4 regions of the Occultella kanbiaonis genome follow, and region 4 is predicted to be linked to each of the others. Evidence: predicted binding sites of a transcription regulator. Region 4 holds the regulator's gene; each other region holds the start of a gene.
The links. Region 4 encodes LexA, which represses DNA repair genes until DNA is damaged. Its sites were predicted from a motif close to TCGAACANNTGTTCGA; they were not measured.
Positions count from the first base shown of each region.

Region 1: the regulator LexA is predicted to act here: its motif matches at 1,902-1,917, upstream of GKS42_RS12650 (HNH endonuclease signature motif containing protein).
Region 2: the regulator LexA is predicted to act here: its motif matches at 5,321-5,336, upstream of GKS42_RS25590 (replicative DNA helicase).
Region 3: the regulator LexA is predicted to act here: its motif matches at 4,797-4,812, upstream of GKS42_RS01855 (HNH endonuclease signature motif containing protein).

Region 1 covers NZ_CP046175.1:2,736,423-2,743,766, reverse strand. The annotation lists gene GKS42_RS12650 (HNH endonuclease signature motif containing protein) at 1-1,850, opposite strand, end outside; gene GKS42_RS12645 (chloramphenicol phosphotransferase CPT family protein) at 2,119-2,853, shown strand; gene GKS42_RS12640 (ABC transporter substrate-binding protein) at 2,937-3,962, opposite strand; gene GKS42_RS12635 (ABC transporter ATP-binding protein) at 4,058-4,879, opposite strand; gene GKS42_RS12630 (FecCD family ABC transporter permease) at 4,981-6,042, opposite strand; gene GKS42_RS12625 (FecCD family ABC transporter permease) at 6,039-7,055, opposite strand; gene GKS42_RS12620 (siderophore-interacting protein) at 7,133-7,344, opposite strand, start outside.
Region 2 covers NZ_CP046175.1:5,573,500-5,580,843, forward strand. The annotation lists gene GKS42_RS25575 (DinB family protein) at 103-699, opposite strand; gene GKS42_RS25580 (class I SAM-dependent methyltransferase) at 754-1,404, shown strand; gene GKS42_RS25585 (phosphotransferase) at 1,520-2,329, shown strand; gene GKS42_RS25590 (replicative DNA helicase) at 2,591-5,206, opposite strand; gene GKS42_RS25595 (MATE family efflux transporter) at 5,605-6,951, shown strand; gene GKS42_RS25600 (AfsR/SARP family transcriptional regulator) at 7,130-7,344, shown strand, end outside.
Region 3 covers NZ_CP046175.1:432,315-439,658, forward strand. The annotation lists gene GKS42_RS01840 (amidohydrolase) at 1-562, shown strand, start outside; gene GKS42_RS01845 (DUF4862 family protein) at 611-1,585, opposite strand; gene GKS42_RS01850 (nitroreductase family protein) at 1,808-2,437, shown strand; gene GKS42_RS01855 (HNH endonuclease signature motif containing protein) at 2,774-4,786, opposite strand; gene GKS42_RS01860 (FadR/GntR family transcriptional regulator) at 5,047-5,778, opposite strand; gene GKS42_RS01865 (dihydrodipicolinate synthase family protein) at 5,775-6,764, opposite strand; gene GKS42_RS01870 (sialidase family protein) at 6,761-7,344, opposite strand, start outside.
Region 4 covers NZ_CP046175.1:2,113,855-2,121,198, forward strand. The annotation lists gene hflX (GTPase HflX) at 1-14, shown strand, start outside; gene GKS42_RS09710 (ATP-dependent DNA helicase) at 343-2,277, shown strand; gene GKS42_RS09715 (hypothetical protein) at 2,291-2,563, opposite strand; gene GKS42_RS26785 (hypothetical protein) at 2,580-2,705, shown strand; gene GKS42_RS09720 (hypothetical protein) at 2,696-3,361, opposite strand; gene GKS42_RS09725 (L-lactate dehydrogenase) at 3,602-4,576, shown strand; gene lexA (transcriptional repressor LexA) at 4,607-5,230, opposite strand; gene GKS42_RS09735 (LysM peptidoglycan-binding domain-containing protein) at 5,530-6,228, shown strand; gene nrdR (transcriptional regulator NrdR) at 6,395-6,868, shown strand; gene GKS42_RS09745 (aldo/keto reductase) at 7,001-7,344, opposite strand, start outside.

The DNA.
Region 1 (7,344 bases), 620 kb from region 4:
CCGGTGGCCTCCGACGTGGGCGAGGGGGCGGGTGCTTGCGCGGGAGTGCCGGGCTCGCCTGCCGGGGTGGCCGGGTCCGTCGGGGTGGGCGTCTTCGCCGGGGCGACGGGTTCGTTGGTCCCGGGCCCTGGCGCGGCTGGGCTCGATGGTGTGGGCGTTGGTGTCGGAGCGTCGGGCTCGTGCGCCGGGTCCTGGGAGGTGACGGGGTTCGTCGGGGTGGGCGCTTGCGCGGAAGCGCCGGGCCCGCCTGCCGGGGTGGCCGGGTTCGCCGGGGTGGGCGCCTCCGCGGAAGCGCCGGGCTCGCGCGCAGGGTCGCACGGGGTGGTCGTGCTCGCCGGGGTGGGTGCTTGCGCGGGAGTGCCGGGCTCGTTCGCCGGACGGGCTGCCGTGTCCGTTGTGGTCGGGCCGGCGTTGCTGCGCGGGCTGTGGTCGGCCGGGTCATCGGTTGGGTCGGTGGTGGTGTCCAGGCCGGGTAGGGGTTCGGTGATCGGTCGCGGGGGCGGCGTCGGGCTGGCTGCCTCGGCTGCGTCGGGCGCCTCGCCGGTCGCCGAGTCTTCGGCTCCGGCTGCTTCCTCGGTCCCGGGGGCTTCCTCGGTTCCGGATCCACTGGTGGTCTGGGTGGTTTCGGTGGTGGTGATGATGTCGAGGAATTCGGGGTAGTTGATGAGGACGCCGAGGTGGGGGCGGACGGATCCGGAGGTGCCGACTTTGCCGTGGTCCAGGGCGGTGTGGGCGAGGTCGCTGAGGGCTTGGGCGCGGCGTTGGGAGGAGGTGCGGGTCTCTCCGGCGGCGGGCTTGCCCATGATCGCTTCGAGTGCGGTGCGTACGTATTGGCCGTGTTCGAGGGTGAGGAATCCGGCGAGGTGGTAGCCGTCCATGGTGCGGTCGATGTTGAGGTATTCGCGGTCGGAGGCGGCGTGGTGGGCCTTGTCGGTGGCGTCGGGGTCGGCGATCGCGACGAAGTGATCGACCAACCTGCGCAGGTCCTCCGGGGAGCGGGTGGCGGCGTTGGCGAGGAGGAACTCCTCGACCGTCTGCACCCGACCAGCACCAGCAGCGGCGGCAGCGCCCGCGGCGTCGGGGGCCGCGGTGGGGTCGGCCTCGTCGCTGGCATCGGCACTGCCGGTCGCGCCCTCGGCGCCCTCGGTGGGGTCGCTGGCCGCGGTCACGTCCGTGCCATCGCTGCCGTCGGTGCTGGTGCTGCCGTCGGTGCCATCGCTGCCGTCGGTGCTGGTGCTGCCGTCGGTGCCATCGCTGCCGTCGGTGCCATCGCTGCCGTCGGTGCTGGTGCTGCCGTCGGTGCTCGCCTCGGCTGTGTTGGGGTTGGTGGGGGTGGCGGGGTACTGCAGGCCGTCGACGGCGGCTTGGGTGGTGGTGGCCTTGAGCAGGATCTGGGCCTGGTCGATGCCGATCTTCCCGGTCCGCAACCAGGTCCGGGTCGCGGGCAGACTGTTGCGTAGCCCGGTGGCCAGGGTCGACATCCGGCGGGCGCTGGCACCGCTGATGCCGTAGGTCTTGGCCACGAAGTGCGGGTAGGTCCGGAACCCCTTGCTGGTGTCCCAGGTCCCGGCCTCGGACTCCAGGCCCATCCAGTCCAGCTGGGCACCGGTCAACGCCTGCGTGATCAGGTGCGTCCGCAACGCCGCGTGGCCCAGGAACCGGGACCCGTACCGGTCGGACTCGGTGACCGGATCCGCGGTCGCGATGCCCTGGGTGAGGGCCTCGATCGCGATCAGCTGATCCTCCAGCGACCCCGCCATCAGGTCCGCCAGAGACAGGTGCATCCGGGACGCGAGCGCCACACTCGCCCCCGATACGCCAGCACCGGTCGTGGTGGTGGTGTCGTCCATGTGTGCTCACCTCCCCATCGACGTCGAGTGGTCCGAAACACTGACTGGCATTCGTACGTCTGTTTGACTGCTTGACCTCCACTCTAGGACGTCCCACCGACAGCGCAAGGACCCCGATTTCCGTTGTGGATACACGGACATCAGCCCATCCAACCGACCCCAGAACGGGCTCCGAAGCACCCCGATGACCCTCCATCCACAGCGCCGATAGCAGGCCGGCGCAGATGTCGTAGGTTGGGGCTATGGCCCTCAGCGCGGATAGGTTCCGATGAGCACGGTCGTCATCCTCAATGGCGTTCCCAGATCCGGAAAGTCATCGATCGCGCGTGCGATCCAGGACGGCCTCGATGGCGTATGGCTCAATCTCGGCGTCGACGTGTTTCAGACTGCGACTCCCGCGAATCGCCAGCCCGGCATCGGGTTGCGGCCCGGAGGTGAGCGGCCCGACCTGGAGGACTACGTCGCGACTGCCTACCGCGCGATGTTCGCGTCGATCGCGGCGCATGTCCAGCGGGGTCTGAATGTCGTCACCGACGTCGGCCTGCACGATGACTACTCCGCGCCCCTCGCGATCCGGCGCGAAGCGGCAGAGATCCTGCAGGGCCTACCCGTGCTCTTCGTGGGCGTGCGCTGCCCGGTGGACGTCGTGCGCCAACGCCGCCGTGATACCTGGGGCGGGACCGGTGTCGCCGGGGTGGCCGACGTCGGCGGTCAGGCTGGCGTGCGCGGCACGGGGAGCTTGCCCGGTAGCACGGCCGGCGCCCGCACCGACGACCCGGTGCTGCGCTGGGAGCGCGCCGTCCACTCCCCCGGACGCTACGACCTCGAGCTGGACACCTCCCAGCTCACTCCGCAGGAGTGCGCCGAGCGGATCGCGGCGTGTCTACGGACCGCGACTCCCCTGTCGTCGGCAGCACCGCCTGGAACCGCCGCATCACCAGAGCCGGCCGCGCCCACCTCGTCGGCCGCACCACCGCCGTCGGCCTTCTTCGACCTGTCCTGACCCGCGACCAGCCCGCCGGAACGCAGAAGCGGGCCCCGGCCGTTCCCCCGAACAGCCGAGACCCGCTACCACCGCTGCCCGTGCTACTGCACGTTCGCGGCGGCCTCACTGATGGTCGTTGCGTAGTCCTCGAGGCCCCAGGTCAGGGACAGTGCGGTCGGCGGGGACATCGCCGCGATCAGGGCGTCCCCGGTGATGTTCGCGATCGCGCCGGCCTGCACGGCCGGAATGGCCTGGGCGTAGGACTGGGCCAGGAACGTCTCGACCTCGGCCTCGGTGGACGCGTAGTTCACGATGAGCTGGGCGTCGAGCTGATCGGTCTGCTCGTAGGACAGCGAGTACACGAACGTGTCACCGCCGGAGTCCAGTGCCTCGACCGACGGCGCACTCACCAGACCGAGGTCGAGCAGGAAGTCCACCCGCGAGTCCGCCGGCTTGTACACGTAGAACGTGCCGCCGATGTCCCAGACCGCCGCGACCGTGATCCCTTCGAGCTCCGGGTGCGCCTCGGCCACCGCGGCGACCTCCGCGTCCAGGTCCGAGATGACCGTCGCGGCCTCCTCGTCGAGCCCGAGGGACTGGCCGACGATCGTGATCAGCTCACGCCAGGGGGTCGTCCAGGGCGCGTCCGGGTAGGCCACCGTCGGCGCGATCTCGCTGAGCAGGTCGTACTGTTCCTGCGTGATCCCCGAGTACGGCGCGAGGATCAGATCCGGGTTGAGGTCGTCGATGTCCTCGTACGCCGGCTCCTCGACGGTCGCCGGGATGATGGTCGGCGAGGCGCCCTGCTCGTCCAGGGTCTCCGCGACCCAGGGCAGCAGGCCCTCGTCGTTGACGGCGTAGGTCTGCGCCTCGATGCCCGCCGGGACCACGCCGAGTGCCAGGGCGGCCTCGGTAGAGCCCCAGCCCAGCGTGACGACGTTCTCGGGCGCCTCGGTGATCTCCGTGGTGCCGAGCGCGTGCTCGATGGTGACGGTCTCCCAGTCCCCACCGGCCGCGCTGCCGCCGTCGGTCGGGTCGTCGCCGCTCCCGTCGCCGCCGGAGCACGCGGCGAGCGCGAGGGTGGTCAGGGTGGCGGCGGCCACCAGGTAGATCGGGCGTCGAGACACGGGACTCCTCAGGAGGATCAGGGGTGTTGGGGGAAATGACGATGGCGTCCGAAGAGGCACCAATCGAAGTCAGGCCGATGTAAGGCGTGCCTATCCTAAGGCGCGCCGGCGGGTGGTGGCAAAACCAGCTCCGGCTCGCTGCCGTGGAAGCGCCCGATCGGCACCACCATCGGCGAGCCGCACACGGGATCGGGAACGACCCGGGCGCGCAGCTTGAACGCCTGCGCGACGAGCTCGGGCGTCAGCACGTCGGCGGGCGAGCCGATCGCCTGCACCTGGCCCGCATGCATCACGACGAGGTGATCGGCGTACCGGGCCGCGAGGTTGAGGTCGTGCAGCACCATGACCACCGTGGCGCCACGGGTCCGGTTCAGCTCGTGCAGCAGGTCGAGCACCTCGAGCTGATGGGTCACGTCCAGGAACGTGGTGGGCTCGTCCAGGAGCAGGATGTCCGGGTCCTGGGCCAGCGCCATCGCGATCCAGACCCGCTGCGCCTGTCCGCCGGAGAGCTCCTCGACGCGGCGCGCGGCAAGTTCCAGGGTGTCGGTCGCCGCCAACGCGGCGGTCACGACGGCGTCATCGGTCGACGTCCATTGCCGGAACCACCCCTGATGCGGGTAGCGCCCACGGCCGACGAGGTCCGCGACCGTGATGCCCTCCGGCGCGGTGGGGCTCTGCGGCAGGATCCCGATGATCCTGGCCACGTCCTTCGCAGGGCGGTCGTGCACGGCGGTGCCGTCGAGCAGCACCTCACCCGCGCTGGGTCGCAGCAGCCGGGCGATGCCGCGCAGCAGGGTGGACTTGCCGCAGCCGTTGCCGCCGACGATCACGGTGATCCTCCCGGGCGGGATCTCCAGGTCGAGGTCATGCACCACGGGCGCGCCGTCGTACGCCAGCGACAGGCCCTGGGCGAGCAGGGTGTGCTCCGCCTTCGGCTCGCTCCCCTGCTCCCTGCCCGACGGCGGACCATGGGTGCCGTGGTCGGCGCCACCCTGGTCTGTGGTCGTGTTGAGTATGCTCACGCTCCGCGTCCTCCACGGTTCGAGGTGGCCAGCAGCCACAGCAGGTAGGGCGCGCCGATGATGCCGGTGACGATGCCGACGGGCACCTCGAGCGCCCCGAGCACGTTCTGCGCGGTGAACTCGGCCGCCAGGACGACCACCGTCCCGACCAGCGCCGACGGGACCAGGGCGAGCCCCGCCGTCGGCAGCAGTCGGCGGGCGATCGGCGCCGAGACGAAGGCGACGAACGCGACCGGGCCGGCGAACGCCGTCGCCACGGCGGCGAGGCCGACGGCAACGGCGAGCACCGCGAGCCGGGCCCGCTCCGGCGAGACGCCGAGCCCGCCGGCGGTCTCGTCGCCGAGCTGCAGGATTCGTAGCCGCCCGACGCTCACCCCCACCAGCGGGACGAGCACGAGCATCCCGACGGCCAGGACCGCGATGTCGCGCCAGGGCGGCGTCCCGATGCTGCCGACCATCCAGACCAGCGCCGAGCGGACGTCGTTGACCTCGGACCGGGTCAGCAGGTAGCCGATCCCGGCGTTCACGGCGAACGCGATGCCGACCCCGATGAGGACGAACCGGTAGCCGGACACTCCGTCCCGCCACGCGAGCAGGTAGATCGCGGCCGCCACCACGATGGCACCGGCGAACGCGAACACCGACAGCACGATGCCGCCGACCCCGAGCACGAGCAGCCCGAACGCCGCGGCGAGACTCGCTCCCCCACTGATGCCGATGATGTCCGGGCTGGCCAGCGGGTTGCGCAGCACGGACTGGAACAGCGCACCCGAGAGGCCGAACGCGACCCCGACCAGGACGGACAGGACCACGCGGGGCAGGCGCAGCTTGGTGATCGTGAAGGCGCCGTCGCCGTTACCGGCGCCGAAGATCCCGAGGAACTGGTTCCACAGGTCCGAGGCGTGACCGTCCCAGACGAGAGTCGCCAGCGCGAGCCCAACCGCGAGACAGATCAGGACGAGCGTGATGGTGCGGACCCGGCCGGCGGCCTCGTTCCGGGCGGCGCGCAGCACGCCCGTCGGGGCGGGGATCGTGGCAACCTGCTCGACGCGGCTCACAGCCCCGCCAGCTTCACTCGGCGCACGATCGCGATCATGACCGGGGCGCCCACCAGCGCGACGACCAGGCCGGCCTCGAGCTCACCCGGGCGGGCGATGACGCGGCCAACCACATCCGCCGCGAGCAGCAGCGCCGGCCCGACGAACAGCGAGTACACGAGGATCCAGCGGTAGTCGCCGCCGATGACCGGGCGGATGATGTGCGGCACCACGAGGCCGACGAACACGATCGGCCCGGCCAACGCCGTCGCCGTCCCGGCGAGCAGCACGATCGAGACGGCCGCGACGCCGCGGGCGACGCCGAGGTTCGCGCCGAGCCCGCGGGCGAGGTCGTCACCCATCGCCAACAGGTTCAGGGAGCGTCCGGACAGCAGCGCCAGGGCCAGGCCGATGGCGAGCAGCACGAGCAGTACCCAGGACAGGCCCCAGGTCCCGGTCCCCCGGGAGGCGAGCGAACCCACCTGCCAGAACCGGAACGCGTTCGTGGTCTCCGTGCTGGAGATCAGGATCAGGGTGATGATCGACGTGATCCCGGCGGTCAGCGCGGTACCCGCGAGGGCGAGCTTGACCGGCGTGGCACCTTCGCGTCCGATCGCACCGATCGCATACACCACGGCGGCCGCCGCGGCCGCACCGGCGAACGCGAACCAGACGTACCCGGACGGGCTCGTGATGCCGAACACGCTGATCGCCAACGCGACGAACAGCGACGCGCCCGCGTTCACTCCGAGCAGGCCCGGGTCGGCGAGCGGGTTGCGGGTGATGCCCTGCATCAGGGTGCCGGCGACGCCGAGCGCAGCACCGACGAGCAGGCCGACGAAGGTCCGCGGCAGCCGCTGGTCCCAGACGATGTTGTGCAGCACGTCACCCGGCAGCCGGTCGGTGAGCGCGGCGAACACCACGTCGAGCGGGATGTCGCGGTTGCCGAACGCGAGGCTGGCCGCGACGGTCAGGGCGAGGAGCCCGACGGCGGCCGCCAGGCCGAGCAGGCGGGTGCCGCGGGTGCGGCTCATCGCGCTCGGCGGAGCAGGCGTCGCCTCGGCGACGCCTGCGGTGTCCGGTCGAGCAGTGGGCTTGGGGTGGGTCGTACTCACTGGCCCTCTGCGCGGCCCTGACGCCAGTACCCCATGAAGGCCACCCGCCGCCGGCAGACGCCGACGTCGGAGACCAGGATCCGGCGCAGGCTCTTGATCACCGACGCCTCACCCGCGAACCAGGCGTAGAAGTCCGAACCGCACCGCTCGCCCCGGCCACACGCGTCGATCGCCTGGACCTGGAGCACCGGCGAGTCCCAGAGCAGCT
Region 2 (7,344 bases), 2.2 Mb from region 4:
CGGTCGACCGTCTGCTGCTGAGTCCGCTCGAGAGCCATGCGGTCAATCTAGGAGGGTCCGCCCATGAAGGTGAGCGGACTTGCCGCTGTCCCTGGCTCCAGGTCAGGTGCCATCCGCCGCGGTTGAACTCGCCTTCCGCGCAGCGGCCTCGACAGTGGCGACGTGGGCGCGCCACCGCTGGGCATCCTGCAGCGACGGACGAGCACCGGCATCGCCCGTGACGCCGTCGAGCTGCTCCCGCAGGATGTCGGCGTGCCCGGCATGACGGTTCGTCTCCGACAGAACATGGGCCACGACATTGACCAGCCTCACTTGCGGTCGTGGCCACCACGCCACGTGACCCGGCGAACCGAGCTCAAGCGAATCGATGGTCGCGTCCGCATGAGCGCACACGCGCTCGTAGCGCTGCACGATCTCCGCGCGAGACTCCTCGGCGGTTGCCCACTTGTCCGCGTCGGGCTCGGCATCCGCGTCCCACCAGGGCAGGTGCTCCGGGAACGGCCGGCCGAAGACCTCCCCCAGGTACTTCGACTCGCCCATCGACAGGTGCTTGATCAACCCAAGGAGGTTGGTGCCCGTGCCCGTCATCGGGCGACGCACGTCGTACTCGCTCAGACCCTCCAGTTTTGCCACCATCGCCTCACGCGCCCACCGCAGCTCGTCATGCAGCGCGGACTTCACCTCGTCGACGTCGGCCATGCCGCCATGATCGCAGGCCGCGGTTCCGCGGGCTGGGTTCCCTACCCTGTTGCGATGCGACTGCTGACAGCCCTCAACGACTTCAACGCAGCTCATCCGTGGTCGCACAACGACGCTTTCGTGGGTTTCGTGCTGAAGCACGCGCGAGCCGCCCGCCGCCGAGGCGGTACCGCCGCCGTGGACGTGGGATGCGGCACCGGCAATATGGTGGAGCGTCTCGCCGGAGTATTTCCCATGGTGATCGGAATCGAACCTGACGCCGAGACTCGCGCGATCGCTGCCCGCAGATTCCGCGACTCGACCACAGTTCGGATCGCCCAGCACCGTTTCGGTGAAGAGTCACACCAGCAGTACGACCTGATCCTGTTCGTCGCATCGCTCCATCACATGCCGCTCGGAGCATCGCTTCGCCGGGCCCGATCGGCACTGCGACCCGGCGGACGGATCGTCATCGTCGGGGTCGCGAAGGAGGCGCCCGGCGACTCCCTGCGGTCCCTGACATCTCTCGTGCTCAACCCCGTCGTCGGCGTGATGCGCCATCCCGCGCGGGCCACCCGGCCTCCCGCGCACATGCGGGCACCGACAGCCGAGGCGACTGACTCCTTCGATGACATCCGCACCGTCGCCAGCGAGGTGCTCCCGGGTGTCCGGATGCGCCGACGCTTGTTCTGGCGCTACACGGCATCGTGGGTGTCACCCGCGTGAGACCTGACCCGGTGCCCAGCAGCACCGGCACGATGCGCCACGCAACCCGAGTGACTAATGCCGCCGGGCAAGATTTCGGTTGCTTCCGGGCATTTACGCATGCGATGTTCGGACTGTGGACGACGCACAGGAGGCGATGGACGCAGCTGGGCGGGCCGCAGAGACCAACGCAGACTTTCGCCCGGTGACGGTCGGAAACGGCATCGTCACCCGTCCCGCGTCGGAGGTCAGCGACACGGCCCATAGCTACCTCACTCACCTCCGTGGCAAGGGACTTCGTTGCGTGCCAGACCCCCTCTCCGTCCGCGACGGTGTGGAGACCCTGTCCTACATCGATGGAGCCTCGGGTGGTGACGGTTGGTATCACCAGCACACCGAACAGGGACTCATGTCGGCCGCCCGGTTGCTGCGCACCATCCACGACGCCGGGCGCGATTGGAATCCGCCCGCGACGGCGGTCTGGGGTGCCGCGCCAGTGGCTGGTGACGAGGTCGTGTTCTGCCACGGCGACCCCGGTCCGTGGAACTTCGTCTGGCGAGATCAGGAAGCCGTCGGGCTCATCGACTGGGACTATCTCCACCCTGCACCGCGACTCGACGACGTCGCCTACGCCCTGCGCTGGTTCGCACCGCTACGCCGGGACGAGTTCGCCCTCGACTGGCACCACTTTCCGGTGGTTCCCGACCGGCGGCTACGGGTGCGAACTTTCGTCCGGGCCTACGGCGGCCTTCCCGGACTCGATGTTGGCGAGGCGGTCAGCGCCCGAATGCAAGCCACCTCAGATCTGATGCGCCGGCTCGCACAGGCGGGTAGCGAGCCGCAGCGAACCTGGGTGGCCGACGGTGCTCTGGATCGGGAGGCGGCCGAGATCGCCTGGGGGCGCGACCACAGTTCGGAGTTCGCTTACGACAGCGACGAAGAGTAGTTGCTTCGACATGCCACGCACCCGGCGCTGACCCGCCAACGCCCATACTCGTCGACCACCAGCAAAGCGACTGGATCGTCACGAGCATGACCTACGCCGGCCAGTGCGCGATCGCCTCGGTCTGATGGATCGGAAAGCTCCACACAGGGGCAACTCTGCTGGCCGCCGCGCCGTTCGTCGCGGCCTCTCGTCGTTCTGCCGAGTCACGGCGATGCGCTTGCAGTTCGATCACGATGTTCGGTCTTGACGAACTTCGGCAGGCTACTGCGCCATGTCGACGAACCGCGCGTAGTGCCCCTGGAAGGCCACAACGATCGTGTCCGTGGGACCGTTACGGTGCTTGGCGACGATCATGTCCGCCTCACCCGCGCGTGGGGACTCCTTCTCGTACATGTCTTCGCGGTGCAGCAGGATGATGACGTCCGCATCCTGCTCGATGCTGTTGTGGACGGCGATCCCGTTGGCAACGAAGTTGTGGGTGCCGACGACGGTCGCGTCGAAGACTTCCTGCTCGCCCTCGTCAGCGATGGCGACCACGGAGTCCCAGAGCAGGTCGTTGACCGCCATGATCTCAAGGTCCTCGTTCTCCAGGACGTCGGCGATCCGGCCGAGACGTGCACGTGAAGGCGCGTGCTTCCACATCGTGCTTCCGCAGAACTGAGTGCCCATCGCCGCAGCAAACTGTCGGTGCGACATGCCTCGGTCGGCCAGGACGCGGCGGACGTCCTGCCAGACCGCCTTGGGAACGGTGTCCACATTGGGGTTCGCCTGCTGGTCCCGGATGATGCCGAGCAAGGTAGCCGCGCTTTCTCCCCGTTCGCCGTGGACACCAATCTCCTGGAGGAACCGACGCTGATCGTCCATGCCTGAGAGATCCAGCGTGTAGCCGGGCCGATAGTCCCCCTTCACGACCTTCCGGGTACGGGTCGAGATCCCGAACCTCAAGAGCAACCGGCTCAGTCCGTCCACCAACTCGCGAGACGTCGAGGCGTAGTAGACGCGACCGCCTCGACCGTTCTTGTTCACGGTGACCGAACCGTCCGTTGCCCAGATGTGTCGAATGAAGAGGGCGATCTGCCGCTTCGGGAGCTGGAACACCGCCTCGGGGATGAACTTCTCGTGGCTACGACGCCCGAAGAGGTCGAACTCGTCCAACCACGCGGCGATCGGATTGCGGCGACCCCGCGCGAGCTTGAACGGAGCGGGTAGGCGGAGGGTTGTGCACCGCGCCACGGCGTACTCGTCGCGGACCGGTGTGATGCCAAACGCCGCCGCCGCGTAGGAGACCGCCTTCAGATTGGCCTCATCGATTGAGGCGTACCGAATCGGCTGACGGGCGACGAAGGAACCATCGCCGAGTAGGTGGGCCAGCATCACGACGCGCCGGTCGTCCCATGCGGCCTCTTGCTCAGGAGCAGGCACGTGTCGGGGCACACCGATCCGCGAGCCCGGCTCCAGTTCACCGAGCGGCTTCCAGCCCTCGTAAGTGAGGAACGGGTGGTTCGCGGTCGCGGTGATCTCCTTGCCGGAGGCCAGCTTCAGGCGGTAGACGCGCTTGGTACCCGTTGAGAACACGTGGGTCAGGTGCCGCCGCACGTACTTCAGCCGGTCGTCGAGTGCCCACACCGGGACATCCTTGACGCCCCCAGAGAAGAGCTCGCCCATGGTCACCTCGGCGCCGGTGTCCGCACGGAGGATCTTGGTGTCGGCGGTCAGACAGCCCGATTCGCGAAGGTCACTCATCTGCGGCTTCTTGTCGGTGCGCTGTTCGGAACCACGGTTGAGCTGCGAGATCGCGATGACCGGGACCTCGAGCTCCTTCGCGAGCAACTTCAGTGCACGGGAGAACTCCGAGACCTCCTGCTGCCGGGATTCCACGCGCTTCCCGGAGCTCATCAGCTGGAGATAGTCGATGACGACGAGCTTGAGGTCGTGACGCTGCTTGAGGCGACGGCACTTCGCGCGGATCTCCATCAGTGACATGTTCGGAGAGTCGTCGATGAACAGCGGCGCCTCGGACACCCGGCCCATGGCGCGCGCCATCCGGGTCCAGTCCTCGTCGCGCATGTTGCCCTTGCGCATGTTCTGCAGCGGCACCTGTGACTCCGCGGAAAGCATGCGCATCGCGATCTCGTTACGGCTCATCTCCAGGGAGAAGATGACAGAGGTCTGACCGTTCTTGATTGATGCCGCACGGGCGACATCGAGTCCCATGGTCGACTTGCCCACAGCCGGTCTGGCCGCCAGCACGATCATCTGCCCGGGGTGCAGACCGTTGGTGAGTGCGTCCAGGTCGGCAAACCCGGTGGGCACCCCGACCATCCCCTCGCCGCGGTGGGAGGCTGCGTCGATCTCCTCCATGGTGGAGTTGATGACATCCTTGAGGGGGACGTAGTCCTCGGCGGTGCGCCGCTCGGTGACGGCGTACACCTCCGCCTGGGCGGTGTTCACCAGCTCGTCGACGTCCCCGCCGTCGGTGGCGTAGCCGAGCTGCACGATCCGGGTACCGGCATCGACCAGGCGCCGGAGCACCGCGCGCTCGCGCACGATCCGGGCGTAGTAGCCGGCGTTCGCGGCCGTCGGCACCGAGGACAGCAGCGTGTGCAGGTACGGGGCGCCGCCGATGCGGGTGAGTTCGCCGCGCTTGGTCAGTTCGGCGGAGACCGTGACGGCGTCGGCCGGCTCGCCGCGGCCGTACAGGTCGAGGATCGCGTCGTAGATGACCTCGTGCGCGGGCCGGTAGAAGTCGGTGCCGCGGAGTACCTCGACCACGTCGGCGATGGCGTCCTTGGACAGCAGCATGCCGCCGATCACACTCTGCTCGGCTGCCACGTCCTGCGGTGGGGTGCGCTCGAAGCTCTCCCGTGCCGGCGACATCTCGGTGACGCTCACCGGGTCACCGCCCGAACCTGGTCAGTTCCGACGAACGGTTCGAAAGCCATCGTGTGGACCGCCTCCCCTGCCTCTTCAGAACCGGCTCTTCGAGCCCTGTCGAACATGTGTATCGGTGACCCCTGACAACGCCTGCCCCACCGCCTGCGGCGATGGCCACTCCGGCACACCCGCGTGACCGTATGCCTCCCACCGTGCCCCCCACAACTCGATGGTGCGCCAGCCTGGGGACGAACACCCCCTAGGCTGTGGACAGCATGTGGATCACAGCGGAAAAGGTTGTGCACAGGCTCCATCCACTGGTGTGGATAACTTCTGACATCGCTGGAATTACAACGGATTCGCTGTACCCACGGTGTGCATAACAATTACTCGGAGGATCGGTGGACGACACGCCGGGCGTACACGCCGATGAGCGTCGGGCCCTCGATCGGCGCATCCTCTCCCTCGCGGTCCCCGCACTCGGCGCGCTCGTGGCCGAGCCGCTGTTCGTGCTCATCGACTCCGCCGTCGTCGGCCGCCTGGGCACCGCGGAACTCGCCGGGCTGACCATCGCCTCGACGGTTCTGGTCACCATCGTCTCCATCTTCATCTTCCTGGCCTACGCCACCACGGGCGCCGTCGCCCGGCGCCTCGGCGCGGGCGACACCAAGGGCGCCCTCGCCGTCGGGCTGGACGGCATCTGGCTTGCGCTCGGGCTCGGCGCGGTGACCTGCGCCGTCGCGATCGGAGTCGCCGAGCCGATCGTCACGGCACTCGGCGCCTCGGCGGACGTGACTCCCCACGCGGTCGCGTACCTGCGCTCGTCGGCGCCGGGGATCCCCGGGATGCTCGTGGTCCTGGCGGCGACCGGGGCCCTGCGGGGCCTGCAGGACACCCGGACCCCGCTCGTCGTCGCGGTGGTCGGCGCGGTCGTCAACACGATCGGGTCGATCACGCTCGTGTACGGCTTCCACATGGGCATCGCCGGGTCCGGCCTGGCGACGGCGCTCACCCAGCTCGGCATGGGAGCGGTCCTCGCCGCGATCGTGCTCCGGGGCGCCCGGGCCCGCGGCGTCGGGCTGCGACCCCACCCGGCCGGGATCATGGCGAACGCCCGCGCGGGCACCCCGCTGCTGATCCGGACCCTCACGCTGCGCGCGGCGATCCTGCTCACCGTGGCCACCGCCACGAAGCTCGGCGATGCCACGCTTGCCGCGCACCAGATCGTGAACGCGGTCTGGGGGCTGACCGCGTTCGCCCTGGACGCCCTCGCGATCGCCGCCCAGGCACTCGTCGGGCACGGCCTCGGCGCCCGCGACGTCGGCCAGGTCCGCGCGGTCACCCGGCGTTGCCTGCAGTGGGGCATGGGCGCCGGAGCCGTCATCGGCGTCGCCATCGCCGGACTCGGATGGCTCGTCACGCCGCTGTTCACCTCCGACCCGCAGGTACAGCGAGCCGCGGCCATCTCGCTGGTGGTGATCGGTCTCCTGCTGCCGCTGGCCGCGTGGCCGTTCGTGCTCGACGGCGTGCTGATGGGCGCGGGCGACGGCCGGTTCCTCGCATGGGCCGGTGTGATCACCCTGGTCACGTACCTGCCGATGGTCGGAGCGGTCTGGCTCTGGGCGCCCGACGGCGCAGCGGGGCTCGCGTGGTTGTGGGTCGCCTTCGCGGGTGGGTTCATCGGGGCGCGCGCCATCACCACGGGTCTGCGAGCGCGGGGGACCGCCTGGATGGTGCTTGGCGCATAGCGCACACGCCGACGCTCGGTCGGCACACCGAGCAGGAGTGCGCCCGGCGCCCAGCACGACCTCGGGTATCACGACAGCCGCTTCGGCCTCTCTTCAGGGTGAGACGGGGCGCCCGAACGGGCACCCCGGCGGGCCCGACCGGCCTATGCTCAGAAACGTTCCGACCGGGAGGCTACCCGTGGCCGAAGGCGTCCGACTCGATGACCTGGCACCGGCCTCGCTGTCGCGCGTCCCCACGGCCGGCGGAGTGCCCCGACCGGCTCTGCTCCGGGCCCTCGACGGGATCAGGGCGGCGCGCCTCGGGCTCGTCGTGGCCTGGCCGGGAACCGGCAAGACCACCCTGATGGCGCGCTGGGCCCGAAGCCAGGGCGGACTCGTGGCCTGGTGCCGGCT
Region 3 (7,344 bases), 1.7 Mb from region 4:
GGGCCTGGCCACGACCATCCACGCGATCGGGGACCGGGCGAACACGATCGCCCTCGACGTGTTCGCCGCGGCCGGGGTCGGCGGGCGCATCGAGCACGCCCAGTTGATCGATGCGGCCGATGTGCCCAGGTTCGCCGAACTCGGGGTCACCGCGAGCGTGCAGCCCGAGCATCTCCTCGATGACCGCGACGTCGCCGACGTGTACTGGTCGGGCCGGACCATGGATGCGTTCCCGCTCGCGTCCCTGGCCGCCGCGGGCGCGCGGATCCGGTTCGGGTCGGACGCGCCGGTCTCCCCGCTGGATCCCTGGCTGGCCATCTCCGCCGCGGTGGCGCGCACCAAGGACGAGCGCGAGCCGTGGCACCCCGAGCAGCGCATCGGCGCTGCCCTGGCGCTCGCCTGTGCCGCCGACGGGCGGACGAGCGTCCGCGTCGGCGACGTCGCCGACCTCGTGCTGGTCGGCGCGGACCCGTTCGACACGGACCCCGTCCGAGGGCTGCGGGAGATGCCGATGCTGGCCACCCTGCTCGGCGGCAGGTTCACTCACCGCGACGGGATCTGAGGCGACCGGGCGGGCGCTCCGCCCGGTCACGTCGACCCGCCGGGCGTCCTACGAGCCGGCCGCAGCGCGCCGCTCGGCGTCGAGCAGCATCGCGATGGCGTCGCCTGCGATCTGGAGGCGTTCCGTCACGGTCCGGCTCGGCGGACCCGCGGTGACCTTCAGGCCCCGGTAGGCCGGAGCCGACGGCGCGGCAGCAGCGAACGTGCGACGCATCTCCTCGGGTCCGAGGAGGCTCTCCGGCCAGGCGTCGTCGCCTCCGGCGCCGCGGGGTGCGATGTGCCCGTCCTGCCATGCCACCCCGGAGGCCCCGGGCGCGGGGGTGGCTCCGGAGAAGATGAGGCCGGCAAGTCGGCCGCGCGCCGCTGCCATCCGAACGTGCTCCTCAGGGGTCTGCGCGGAGCGGCCCTCGATGGCGCTCCGGCCCCAGTTCACGGTGACGCCGAGCCGGGGGTCCGCGATGGCCTCGATCACGGTGAGCTCGGCGTGGAGCTCGAGGAACCCCTTCTCCGGGGTCCGGCCCGGTCGGGGTGCGTCGCAGTGCTCGACGGCGAGAGTTGTGCCGGTCGGGTCCGACTCGAGCAGCTCGGTCAGGGACCGCTCGAACTCGCCGACCGATGCGGCCGGTGTCGGGGCGCTGTTGATCTCGATGGCGCGGATCCGTTGCCGACCGGCCAGGTCCGCGACGCGCTGCACGAGCGTGAGGGCGCGGCGCACGTCCTCGACCGCTGCCGCGCGTCCGTCGGCGTCCGTCGACGCGAGTCCGTAGTTCGCATCGGCCGACAGTCGCCCCACAACCGTGGGGATGCAGGTGATCACGAGATCCCAGCCCTCGGGCACGAGCGTCGGCAGTCCGTCGGCGCCCGCCTCCCAGCCTGGCGTCGCGCCGACCGCGTTCTCGAGGGGAATCTCGAGTGCATCCACGTCAGAGAGGCCCTCGAGGGCACGGTAGGCGTCGGGTAGTTCGTCCGGTTCGCGGCCGGCGAACAGCGCGTACGCGCCGAGTACGAGCCCGGTCCCGGTCATCGTCCGGCCCCGCGATTCGGGAGGTGGTGGTCAAGGGCGGACGCGATCGGCGCGTGGTGTCGTTGCACGGCGACACGCTACCGTCGTGGCCGCATCCGAGGGTCCTTCCTGGGCGCGTGCCGTGGCACATTCGCCCGTCGTGGTCCCGGGATCCGCCGTCCGCGATGTGAGCCATCGCAGCCCGGACCGCAGGATCGGGCCGGGCGGGGGCAGGATCTAGACATGACGCTGCCGCTGTCCCCGGACGAACTGCTCAGCACGACCCGCTCGGTGCGCAAGCGCCTCGACCTCGACCGCCCGGTCCCCTTCGAGCTGGTCCGGGAGTGCGTCGAGGTGGCACTGCAGGCGCCGAGCGGCGGAAACCGGCAGGCTTGGCACTGGATCGTGGTGACCGACGAGGCGAAGCGCGCCGCCATCGGTGAGTTCTACTCCCGCTCCTACGGCGCCTATCGGAGCGAACGGGCGAGCCGCCCCGTCCCGTCCGGCCGGGTCGCCGCCCAGGCCCGCGTCGCATCCTCCTCCGACCACCTCGCCGAGGTCATGGGCCGGGTTCCGGTGCTCACCATCGCCGCGATCGAGGCTCCCGAACTTCCCGAGGGGAACCAGGCGGGACTGTGGGGGTCGCTGCTCCCGGCGGCGTGGAGCTACGCGCTCGCTGCGCGCGCCCGCGGGTTGGGCACGGCATGGACCACGCTGCATCTTCCGTACGAGCACGAGGTTGCCGAGCTGCTCGGTGTGCCCGCCCACGTGCGCCAGGGCGTGCTGCTCCCGACCGCGTACTTCACCGGGGAGACGTTCCGACCGGCGCCGCGTGAAGGCGTGGACTCGGTGCTCCACCACGACTCCTGGTAGACGGAGGAGTCACGGGTCTGGCTGCGCCATCGAGGAGTTCGGTCCGGCCGAACGCGGCGGCATGGGCGGTCCTGAACAGCGCGCCGGCCCGATCGTCGTCGCGACCACACTGGACAGCCCGGTCGGCATGCCCTGGGGCCGGCGTGGCCACCACACTGGACAGCCTGGTCGGCATGCCCTGGGGGCGGCGTGGCGACCACACTGGACAGCCCCGGTCGGCATGCCCTGGGGCCGGTGTGGCGACCACACTGGGCAGCCCCGGTCGGCACGCGCTGGGGGCGTGCATGGCGACCAAGCCGGCCAGAGCGGTCGACACGCCCTGGGGCGTGTGGGTGGTCATGGCCCGGGGCCGTGGATCTGTTCTCCGTCCTTGGTGAAGAACTGCCACTCGCCGCCGTTCCAGATCATGGCGATCTGATGGGTGTCGACGTAGCGGTGGTGGTAGAAGCACAGGAGGGCGCCGTTGTTGAGGTCGGTGTTGCCGCCGTCGGCCCAGTGGACGACGGAGTGGTGCCCCTCGCACAGTGGTGGTGGGGCGGCGCAGCCGGGGTATGTGCAGTGTCGGTCTCTGGCGACCATGGCTCGGCGTCGTGCGTTGGTGAAGCGGCGGTGGGCTCGTCCGACGTTGATGATTTCGGAGTCGGGTCCGAAGATGACGCGGTAGATCTCGCCGCCGCAGGCGATCCGGCGGAGTACTGAGGGCGGGACGGGGCCGGTGCCGTCGGCCCAGGTCGCTGGGGGTTGGGACAGGATCGCAGCCCAGTCGACGTGTTCGAGCGCCTTGAGGTTGGTCAGACCGCCGGTGCCGAGCCGCAGCGGCGGTAGGTCGCGGCCGAACACGGGCCGCGCGTCGCAGGCATCGGCCGGGTTTGCGTCGGGGTCCATGCGTGCCCAGTCGGGGATGTCCGCCCCGGGCCGCTCCGCAGCGGGCTGTCCAGCCCCGGGCTGCCCAGCCCCGGGCTGCTCCACCCCGGCCTCGGCGCGAGTGGGGTCGGCTTCGGTGTTCCCGGGCTCGGCGCCGGTGGGGTCGGCTGCGGTGTCGTGGGTGTCGGTGCCCCAGCCGTGGTGGGTGCTGGTGGCGAGGATGTGTTCGAACTCAGGTGCGCTGATCAGTACGCCCATGTGCGGCCGGACGGATTGGCCGGTGCCGGCCAGGCCCTGGTTGAGGATGAGTTGTGCTGCGTCGGCGAGCGCCTGGGCGCGACGTTGGCTGGCGGTGCGGGTGTCCCCGGCGGCGGGGACGGGGGTGAGGGCGGTGAGGGTCTCCTTGACGAGTTGGCCGTGTTCCTCGGTCAGGAACCCGGACAGGTGGAAGCCGCCGGTGGTGGCGGCGAGGTCGAAGAACTCGCGTTCGCAGGCTTCCCGGTAGCCGCGCTCGTCGGACTCGGCGTCGGCGAGCGCGGCGAAGTACTTGCAGACCACGCGTAGGTCCTCGAACGAACCAGCACTCGCGAGTGTGAGGATCACTGACTCCGCGGTCGCGTCAGCATCGAACGGACCCGCGCTCACAGCCTCGCCCGCCGCGTCGCTGGCCGCGTCGGCCTCACCACCGGCCTCGCCCGCAGCCCCGTCGGCCTCGCCCGTCTGCGCGGTATCGCCTGTCTGCGCGGTATCGCCCGTCTGCGTGGTCTCGCCCGGCTTCGGCCCGTCGCCCGTCTCCGGTCCGTTGCTCGTCTCCGGCCCGTCGCTCGTCTCCGGTGCGTCTCCGGCCTGCGGTGCTCGGCCGGCTTGCGTGGTGTCACCGGTCGGTGTGGTCTCGCCGGGTTGGGGTTCTGCCTGGGTGGTGGTGGTCATCCCGCGTGCGGGTAGCCGCAGCGCGGCCCGGCGCGCCGCGCTCGAGGCCGCGACGGTCGCGATCAGGCCGGCCTGCTCGATGCCGAGCTGGCCGGTGCGTAGGGCTTCGCGGACCTCGGGCAGGTCGTTGCTGAACCGGTCGGCCAGCCGGACCTCACGCGAGGCCCGGGCGAAGGACATCTTGTGCGTGCGCGCGACGTGCTGGGTGTAGGTGCGGACCTTGCCGGACAGGTCCCACAGGCCCTCGGCCCGCTCGGCCGCGAGCCAGTCCAGGCGCCGCCCGGTCAGGATCTCGATATTGCGGTGGGCCCGCACACTGGCCTCGCCAAGTGCCCGACCGGTGTGGTCGTGCTGCTCCTGGAACCGGTCCGTGGCCGCGAACGCCGCGGTCACGCAGTCGAGCACGAAGAGCCGGTCGTCCAACGACCCGCCCAACAAGGCGCCAAGCCCCGCTTCGTGCCGCGGATCCGAGGCGAGGTCGACGACCGGGCTGGTCCCGTCTGCGGGCACGCCGTCGGCCCGCGTGTGACCCGTGGTCCAGTCCATCATCCTCACCCCCCGATCCTCGAACGCGCGTGCTAGCGAGAACCACGCTACGCGGATCCGAGAACCGTGCAAGGGGCTGTCAAGCCACTGTGGACAACGAGGAATCAGACCCCCGAACAGTGGCCCCAAGGCGGTCGATCCCGACCCGGATGCCACACGATCCACAGGTCCGGCCACCCGCCCTGGAGATGTCACAGGGGGCGTGTAGCCCATCGGCCCCGTCTCGCAGGAGCGGGCGGCAGTGGTACATCGCGAGGGAGAGCCTGGGATCAGTCCTTCGTGGTGCCGGACTTCCCGGCTGCGGCGAGCCGAACGCTGATCCCGTCGAAGTGGTCGACGAGGGACTGGGCGACGCGCTCGGGCTCGCCGGAGGCGAGTGCATCGCAGATCTCCCGGTGCCAGCTCACGGCGTCCGTGGGCGTGTAACGCGGGCCCGGCAGCTTGTCGTCGACGTACTGGAAGGTCCGCCAGAAGACACGGAGCAGGTCGAGGATGAGTCCGTTGTTCAAGGGCTCGTACATGGTGGCGTGAAAGCGCCAGTCCTCATCCGGGAAGTACCGGCCCGCGGCCGCGGCCGCGTCCATCTCCGCCACCACGGCCTCCAGCGGCGCTCGAGAGCCCTGGGACCAGTACGCGGTGACCTCGCGGGCGAGACCGACCTCGAGGGCGCGCCGCAGTTGCAGCAGTTCCCGGACGTCGGCGAGGTCCCCGCTCGCGGACAGGGTGAGCCGGAAGCCGAGCCCTTCCTCCAGGGATTTCAGGCCGGCCGAGCCGACGAATGTCCCGTAGCCGTGCCGCACGTCGATGATGCCGACGGCCTGCATGGCCTTGATCGCCTCGCGGAGCGAGTTCCGGGAGACGCCGAGCTCGGCCATCAACTCCGGCTCGGTGGGTAGCGGGTCGCCGGCCTTCAGCCTGCGCTCGACGATCAGGTCGCGGATCCTGGTCCGGGTCACGGCCTGGCTGGCCAAGGCCCGTCCTGCTCCGCTCTGCGCCGTCATTGCCCCACGGGCTCCTCACTTCCAGATCCGATCGTTCCAGCCCCTACTCTCTCACCGATCCGCGGTCCGAACTCGGCGATGAGTGCGCGGACCCCCGCCCGCTCCGCCTCGTCGAGGGGAATACCGGGTCGCGCCAGCGTGGCTCCGGCGATCACTCCGAACTCCACCAGGGCGGCCTTGAACGCGCCGAGTGCGGCCGACGTGGCCGACCGCCCGGCCCTGCTGGCGACGCTGGTGATCCCGAACAGCTCGAAGAGGCGGTCCTGCTCGGCGCGTGCCAGTTCGACCTGACCCGCGCTGGCCAGATCGAACAGGCGCCGGTAGCCGGCCGGGTCCACGTTGCCCAGACCCGGCACCACGCCGTCGCAGCCCAACCCGATCGCGTAGTCGACGGTGAGCTCGGACCCCGTGAAGACGGACAGGTCGAGGCCTCGTGCGGATCGCCTCGACAACAGTGCGCGCAACGAGACGTCGGAGCCGCTGGAGTCCTTGACGGCGACGATCGCACCTTCGGCGGCGAGCTCGATGACAGTGTCCGGCGACAGTTTGGTGCCCACCTTGGACGGGATGTCGTAGGCCACCACCGGCACGTCCACGCGGGCCGCGACCTCGGCGAAGTGCCGGCGGATCTCCTCGTGATGGGTCGCCGCGTAGAACGGCGCGGTCACCACCACGGCATCCGCCCCGGCCGCGGCGGCGCGTCGAGCCTGGTCCACCACCCGCTCGGTACCCGTGTCGATCGCGCCGGCAAGCACGGGCAGCCGCCCGCCCGCACGCGCCACCGCGGCAACCACCACCTGTTCGCGCTGGGCATCGGTGAGTGCGCTCACCTCGCCGGTGGTGCCGAGGACGAAGAGTCCGTGCACGCCGCCCTCGATGAGGTGGTCGACGAGCCGGTCCAGTGAGGGTTCGTCGACCCTCCCTTCGGGTGTGAGTGGGGTGCACAGGGGTGGGATGACGCCGGCGAGGCGGCCATGGCTCGTCACGAGTTACCTTCCGTTGGGCTGGACTGGATGAAGCGTATGGATTCGTACGCGGATCGCGACCCGCACTCGACGAGGGTCGCGAGCGACCCGTCGGCCAGGAGCGTCAGGTCGCTGTAGGCCCCGGGACCCTCGTGCAGCACAGGGCCGCGGGTCCAGGTGACGCCGGCGTCGCCGCTGCGCCAGAGCGTGACGTCCCGGCGTTCGGTTCGATGCCCCGGGGTGATCAGCCAGAGCACGCCGGCGCCGGTGGCCAGCATGCTGCCCTGGACGGCGGGGACCGCCAGTTCCGGGTGCTGACGGAAGGGCGCCCGAAAGGACTCCCCGCCGTCCTCGGACCACGCGCCCAGGCGACCGCCCACGCGAGCCTGGTTGCGTGCGTTGACGTACACGACGCCGTCGGGCAGCTCCGCGGCAGTGGCCTCGTTCGGGTTCAGAGCCGCACCCACCGGGCGCGGTACGGAGTCGACGGCGCCGACCCGCCAGGTGTGACCGTCGTCGTCGCTGAGGAGCAGGTGGCCACCGTAGGCATGGTCACCCGGCGCGTCGGACAGGACCGAGTGGGTGCACGCCGCGACCAGAC
Region 4 (7,344 bases):
CCGTCGCCAGCTGACCCGGCGACGCACCGGGACCGGTCCGGGCGTCGTCGTGGCACCGTCGTCCACAAGCCGGAGCGCCGCACCGCCGGCTCGACGGCGTGGCGCGATACCGTCGAGGACGTGCCTGCCGACCCCACCTCGACCGATCCCGACGACGCCCTGACCATGACGAAGGACAGGTCGGCCGACGCTGCCGAGGACGAGGCGGGCACGGGTCGTGCGGGCGCTTCCGCGGAAGCGCCCGAGGCAGCCGGGAGCACCCCGGCACCGGCCGGACGCATCGGCGCAGGGCGACCGACGCCGTCGGACATCGATGCCGTGCTCGACGCGGTGGTCGCCTCGATGGGCGGCGCCCGGCGCGAGGGGCAGCACGAGATGGCTCGTGCCGTCACCGAGGCACTCACCGAGTCCAAGCACCTGCTCGTGCAGGCCGGCACGGGTACCGGGAAGTCGCTCGCCTACCTCGTGCCGACGCTGGTGAACGCGGTCGCCACCGGGGAGCGGGCGATCGTCTCGACGGCCACCCTCGCGTTGCAGCGGCAGGTGATCGGCCACGACCTGCCGCTGGTGGCTGACATCCTCTCCGACAAGCTGCCCCGGGAGCCCACCGTCGCCCTGCTGAAGGGCTGGCACAACTACCTGTGCCTGCACAAGATCGCCGGCGGCTACCCGGCCGAGGACGACTCGGCGCTCTTCTCGGAGGCGCTCGTGGCGCCGTCGGTGGCCGAGGAACACCCCAGGGAGCAGGACGACTCGCTCGGCGCCCAGGTCGTGCGCGTGCGCGAGTGGGCGGAGCAGACCACCAGCGGCGACCGCGACGAGCTGATCCCCGGGATCAGCGACAAGGCGTGGCGGCAGGTGTCGATCACGTCGATGGAGTGCCTCGGCCAGCGCTGCCCGTTGCTGGCCGACTGCTTCCCCGAGAAGGCGAAGGCCGCCTCCCGGGAGGCGGACGTCGTGGTGACGAACCACGCGATGCTCGGGATCGCCGCATCCGGATCGCCCAAGGTGCTGCCCGAGCACGAGGTGCTGGTCGTCGACGAGGCGCACGAACTGGCCGACCGCGTCACCGCGCAGTCCACCGTGGAGCTGTCCGCGTCCTCGGTGGACCGGGCCGCGCGGCTCGCCCGCCGGCATGCCGGGCTCGCGCTGCCCGGGCTGGACGACGCCGTGAACACCCTGCGCACCGAGCTCATGGGCGTGCCCGAGGGACGGCTGCAGGCCGGCCTGCCGGAGGCGCTGATCGGCACGGTCCGGCTGATCGCCGACGGCGCCCGGGAGGCCATGACCGCGATGCGCACCGAGGCCGGCGCGAGCGTCAGCCCGGAACAGGCCGGCGCGAAGAACATGGCCAAGAGCGCGATGCTGATCCTGTTCGAGGTGTGTGACCGGCTCCTGTCCGACCGGGTCGCCAACCTCCGGGACGTCGTGTGGTGCGAGCGCGGCCGGCGGCCGGGGGAGGGCTCCCGCTTGATGGTCGCGCCGCTGAACGTGTCCGGGTCGATCAACTCCGAGCTGTTCACCGACCGTGCGGTGGTGCTCACGTCGGCCACCCTCACCCTCGGCGGCACCTTCGACTCCACGGCTCGCGCCGTGGGCCTGTCCGACGGCGGCTACCGCGGCGTGGATGTCGCGTCACCGTTCGACTACGGCAAGCAGGGCATCCTGTACGTCGCCAAGCATCTGCCTGCGCCCGGGCGGGACGGCACCGACGAGCGGATCCTGACCGAGATCGCCGAACTGGTCGAGGCCGCCGGGGGCCGGACCCTCGGACTGTTCTCCTCCCGGCGCGGCGCGCAGCTCGCAGCCGAGGCGATGCGTGAACGCCTCGACACCCCGGTGCTGCTCCAGGGTGAGGACTCGTTGCCGTCCCTGGTCAAGCAGTTCGCAGCCGACCCGGCGACCTCCCTGTTCGGCACGCTCTCGCTGTGGCAGGGCGTGGACGTGCCGGGGGAGTCCTGCCAGCTCGTGATCATCGACCGGATCCCGTTCCCGCGCCCGGACGACCCGATCAAGGCCGCCCGGACCGAGGTGGTCGCGGCAGGAGGCGGCAACGGTTTCATGGCCGTCTCGGCCACGCACGCCGCCCTCCTGCTCGCCCAGGGCGCCGGCCGGCTGATCCGGCGTACCACCGACCGGGGCGTCGTGGCCGTTCTCGACCCGCGGCTGCGGACCGCCCGCTACGGGAGCTTCCTGGCCGGGTCGCTGCCGCCGCTGTGGCCGACCACGGATCCCGGCCTGGTCCGGGCGGCGCTGCGCCGGCTCGCGGCTTCCTAGTACTCCGAACGGATCAGGGAGCGGTCGAGACGTACTCGGCCGTGTCCTCATCGACGAGGATGACGATGAGGTCCACCTCGCCGCTGCGCTCGCCGGACCGTTCGACGAGGTCGAGGTCCTCCAGAGGCGCGCCGACGATCTCGACGTTCGGGTCTGCGCACTGTGCGGGATCGGTGTCTTCGACGGCGTCGCACAGGAGCAGGACACCACCCTCCGTGACGAGCGTGACGGCGAGGCGCACCTGTTCGCCGTAATCGGGCTCCTCGAGCGCCTCGCGCATCGTCATGGGGTGGAGCTCCGAGATGTCGACGGTCATTGGGCTGGGCGTCGGCGGGCTCTGGTCGGAGGTGCACCCAGCCAGCACCGCTGCCACGCTCACGCTCGCGAGGACTGCGCTCGTGACCGTTCTCACGGGTGGTCAGTTCTGATCACTGGCACGCCCTTCGTCGACGGCCTCATCAACGTGGGCCGCCAGCCGGACGACCGGATCGTGAGAGCCACTGCGCTGCAGTGCAGCCAGTCGCTCGGGCAGAACGTAGACCGTGACGGTGTTCGTTTTGTCATCGATCTGCGCACTGACGATCTCCTCGGCCGGCACCCCTAGTCCACCGGCAGTTGCCTGGCGTGCGAGCTCCGCCAGATCCGTGTAGGAGAATTCCGCCCCTATGACGCCGACTTCAACTCCGTACTGGTCCGCGCGTCGCTCGACGGTGGTGACGTCGCGGTCGGGGTTCGTCGTGAGCACGGCAAGGACACCCGTAGCCGGGTCGAAGCGGAAGCCGGCGAACGTCTCGCCAAGCTCCGAGACAATGACCTCGCGAAACATCGTCCGGGCAGCCTGCGACTCGACGTTCGCGCGAGCCTGCTCCTCGGATATCCCGAACTCCGCCACGAGGATCCGTTGCGCCTCGTCCCACTCCGAGGGTCGTGCCGCGGCCGTCTCGCGTTCGACGGGCCGTGTCGCGAGGGTGGGACCGGCCGATCCCGCCACGCGACCGGTCGTACCAGCTCCAGCACCGGCGATGAGGCTGGGGACCACGAGTGCTACCGCGCACACCACACGCGAGGCACGGTTGCCAGCCATCCGACTCTCCTTGCTCGTGGTCGCATGCTCCCCAGCGGTAAGGTCGCGACGTTGCCCCTCTGGTGTGGAAACTACACCGCGATCGAAGGCTGAGGAACCGATCGGCGGGACTCGTGAGCACGGATCGCGTCGACCTGGTCCGGGCGTCGCCGGGCAGGCTCGCGGGCGCCTGATCGGGCGGCCCGCCGTGGGCCGGATAGGGTTACCGCGAAGGCGATCCACCACGAGAGGAATCCCGTCGTGACCCAGGCACCAGACCGCGCCACCACACCTCCCGGGGTCTCCACCCTCGCCATCGTCGGCGCCGGCTCGGTCGGCGCCACGCTCGCATACGCGGCGCTGATCCGGGGCGTCGCCCGCCGGGTGGTCCTGTACGACGTGAACCGGGCCAAGGTGGAGGCCGAGGCCCTCGACCTCTCCCACGGCATGGCCTTCATGCCCATGGGTGCGGTGGAGGGATCGGACGACATCGGGATCTGCGCCGGCGCGGACATGGTGGTGGTGACCGCCGGTGCAAAACAGCAGCCGGGGCAGACTCGTATCGAGCTCGCGGACCGGACCATCAACCTGATGCGCACGCTCGTGCCGCAATTGGTGGAGGTCGCGCCCGACGCCATCTACATGATGGTGACGAACCCGGTCGACGTGGTCACCTACGCCTCGCTGAAGATCTCCGGGTTGCCGCCGCGGCAGATGTTCGGTTCCGGCACGGTGCTGGACACCTCACGGCTCAGGTACCTGCTCAGCGAACACAGCCGGATCGCGGTCCGGAACGTGCACGCTTACATCGTCGGCGAGCACGGCGACTCCGAGTTCCCGCTGTGGAGCGCCGCCAACATCGGCGGGGTGCCACTGCGGGAGTTCGTGGCCGCCACCGGCGTGCTCAGCCCAGGGGACCTGGCCGAGATCGCCGACGAGGTGAAGAACTCCGCGTACCGGATCATCGACGGCAAGGGCGCCACGAACCACGCCATCGGCCTCGCCGGCGTGCGGATCATCCAGTCGGTGCTGCGTTCCGAGCGTGCGATCCTGCCTGTCTCGAGCCTGCTCGAGGACTACCTAGGCATCTCCGACGTGTGCCTGTCGGTCCCGTCGATCGTGGACCGCGACGGCGTGGGCGAGCGTCTCGAGTTCAACTTCAATGAGTCCGAGCTTGCCAGCCTGCGCGCCAGCGCGGACGAGATCCGCGGCGTCGCCCGGCAGTTCGGCTTCTGACCCGGGCGCCCCAGAAGCCGAACCCCGACCTCAGATCGAGCGGAGCACACTCACCACACGGCCGAGGATCTGCGCCTCGTTCCCGTCGATCGGTGAGAACGCCGGGTTGGCCGGCATCAGCCAGACCTGCGAAGCGGAGCGCTTGAGCGTCTTCACGGTCGCCTCGCCGTCGATCATCGCGGCGACGATCTCGCCGTTCTCAGCGACGTTCTGCTGCCGCACGACCACCCAGTCGCCGTCGCAGATCGCGGCGTCGATCATCGACTCGCCGACCACCTTGAGCAGGAACAGATCGCCTTCGCCGACCAACTGGCGGGGGAGCGGGAACACGTCCTCCACGGCCTGCTCTGCCAGGATCGGGCCACCGGCCGCGATCCGGCCGACGACCGGCACATACGCGGCACCGGGATCGATGCCCTCCCGGTCCGGCGCCTCGAAGATGTCGATGTCGCCGCGGACGGACTGGGCGTCATCCGGCGCGATGACCTCGATCGCGCGGGTGGAGATCGGGTCCCGGCGCAGGTACCCCTTCTGTTCGAGCAGGTTGAGCTGGTACTTCACCGAGGATGGGCTCGCCAGCCCCACGGCCGCACCGATCTCTCGCATGGTGGGCGGGTAGCCCTTGGCCTCGATGCTCGACCGGATGGAGCCCATGATCTGCCGCTGACGCACGCTGAGGCCGTCGGGGCCGGGGGTGTCCTTCGGGTCGGGGGACTTGGAGCGGCTGGATCGGGTCACGGTCTCCTCCTGATGGTCGGTTCGGCCTGTGTTTCCGCCATTGTCAGAGGGCGGTGATGTGCTGTCGAAGTGTTCAGGACCACAGTAGGCGTCATCGGCCGATCCGCAAAACATGTGTTCGACTGGCGTGTCGACATCGGAATCGCCGCGTGCTACCTTCAGTACAGCCGTTCGACGAACAATCGTTCTACCCGCGACGACCGAGGAGACTCCCGATGAGTGCACTGGCCTTCCCCCACGCCGAGCTCCGCGCGGGTGCCAACGCCGGGACGCGGCGCGGCCGAGCTGTACGTCGTCGCCACCTGTCGGCGGTGCCGGGGGGCCGCGCCGGGGCGGCCCGGCCGGTGACCCGGGTCGTGAGTGCGCACCCGACCGTCGGGTCGTCCGCGGTCGCGCTGGTGCCTTCGCCCGCGGCATTGGTCGGCCCGCTCGCACCGGCGCCGACTCGTCGACTCGCGCCCGCCCTGCCCGACCTCACCTCGGCGCCCGCGCTGGCACCGGTGCCCGTGCCGCTCGCGCGGCCCGAGCGTGACGGCGCCCCGGTGCGGCCGGTCCGTCGGCCAGTGCGCCGTTCGGACGCACTGCCCGCCGAGACGGTCGAGCCGGCCCGCACGGCCGTCGATGCGCCGCTGCGGCTGACGGTCCGCGGTCGCCGGGTGCTCGTGGTGCTCGGACTCGTCGTCGCCGCGGCGCTCGGGTCGGTCCTCGGCCTCGCATTCCCGTCCGAGCCGGCCGCCCCCACCGAGGTGGCGACGGTGGTCGTCTCGCCCGGGGAGAGCCTCTGGGCGATCGCCGCCGAGCACGCCGCACCCGGCGCGGACGTGCGCGTGGTGGTCGACCAGATCATGGAGCTGAACTCGCTCGCCACCTCCACGGTGGTGGCAGGTCAGGCGCTCACGGTTCCCGTCGGCTGACCCACTGTTGGCCCGGCAGCAGGGCGAAGCCGCTCGTGTGCCCGAAGTCGCTTGCATCTGGGCACGCGAACGCCTAACGTTTCCCTACATCTAGTAGTTACACCGTTGTGATCCGCGCACATGTAGTGCACGGGAACGACGGCCACGATGTGGGAAGGATCCGTCGGTGCACTGCCCGTTCTGTCGGCACTCCGATTCCCGCGTCGTGGACTCCCGGACCGCCGAGGACGGGTCCGCGATCCGGCGGCGGCGCCAGTGCCCGAACTGCGGGCGGCGATTCACGACGGTCGAGACCACCAGTCTGAACGTGATGAAGCGTTCCGGTGCCGTCGAGCCGTTCAGCCGGGACAAGATCATCTCTGGCGTCCGCAAGGCTTGCCAGGGGCGGCCTGTTTCCGATGACGACCTTGCCCTGCTCGCACAGCAGGTCGAGGAGACGATCCGCAGCAACGGTGTCGCGGAGATCGATGCGCATGAGGTCGGACTGACCATCCTCGGCCCCCTGCGCGAGCTGGACGAGGTGGCCTACCTCCGGTTCGCCAGCGTGTACCAGGCCTTCTCCTCGCTGGAGGACTTCGAGGCCGCGATCGCCGCCCTGCGGGTGGACCGCCCGGACCAGAGCGAGGAATCGCTCCCATAGACCGCCGCCGGTGGCGCTGGAGGGGAAGCCAGCACCACCGGCGGCAGCATCGACCGGGTCCCGGCGGGCGTCCGCCGGCCGGGCCGTCGGCAGACGCGGACGCCGCGCCGCATCGGGCCGGATCGGTACCCCTCACAGGTCGCTTGAGCGCGCGCCCCACAGATTCACGCCGCCGTCGCGGGCGTACCGATCGATCTCGGTCAGTTCTGCGCTGGTGAGGCTCGGTGCGTCGAGCGCGGCGAGGGTGTCGTCCAACTGGGCCACGCTGGACGCGCCCACCAGGGCGGTCGTGACACGCGGGTCGCGCAGCACCCACGTCACCGCCAGCTGGGCCAGCGTCTGGCCGCGCCGCTCGGCGATGGCATTGAGCGAACGGATCCGGTCGAGGTTGGCGGCCGTGAGGTACTCCCTCTTCAACGAGGCACCCTTCGCGCCACGCGAGTCGGAGGGGACGCCGTCCAGGTAGCGGTCGGTGA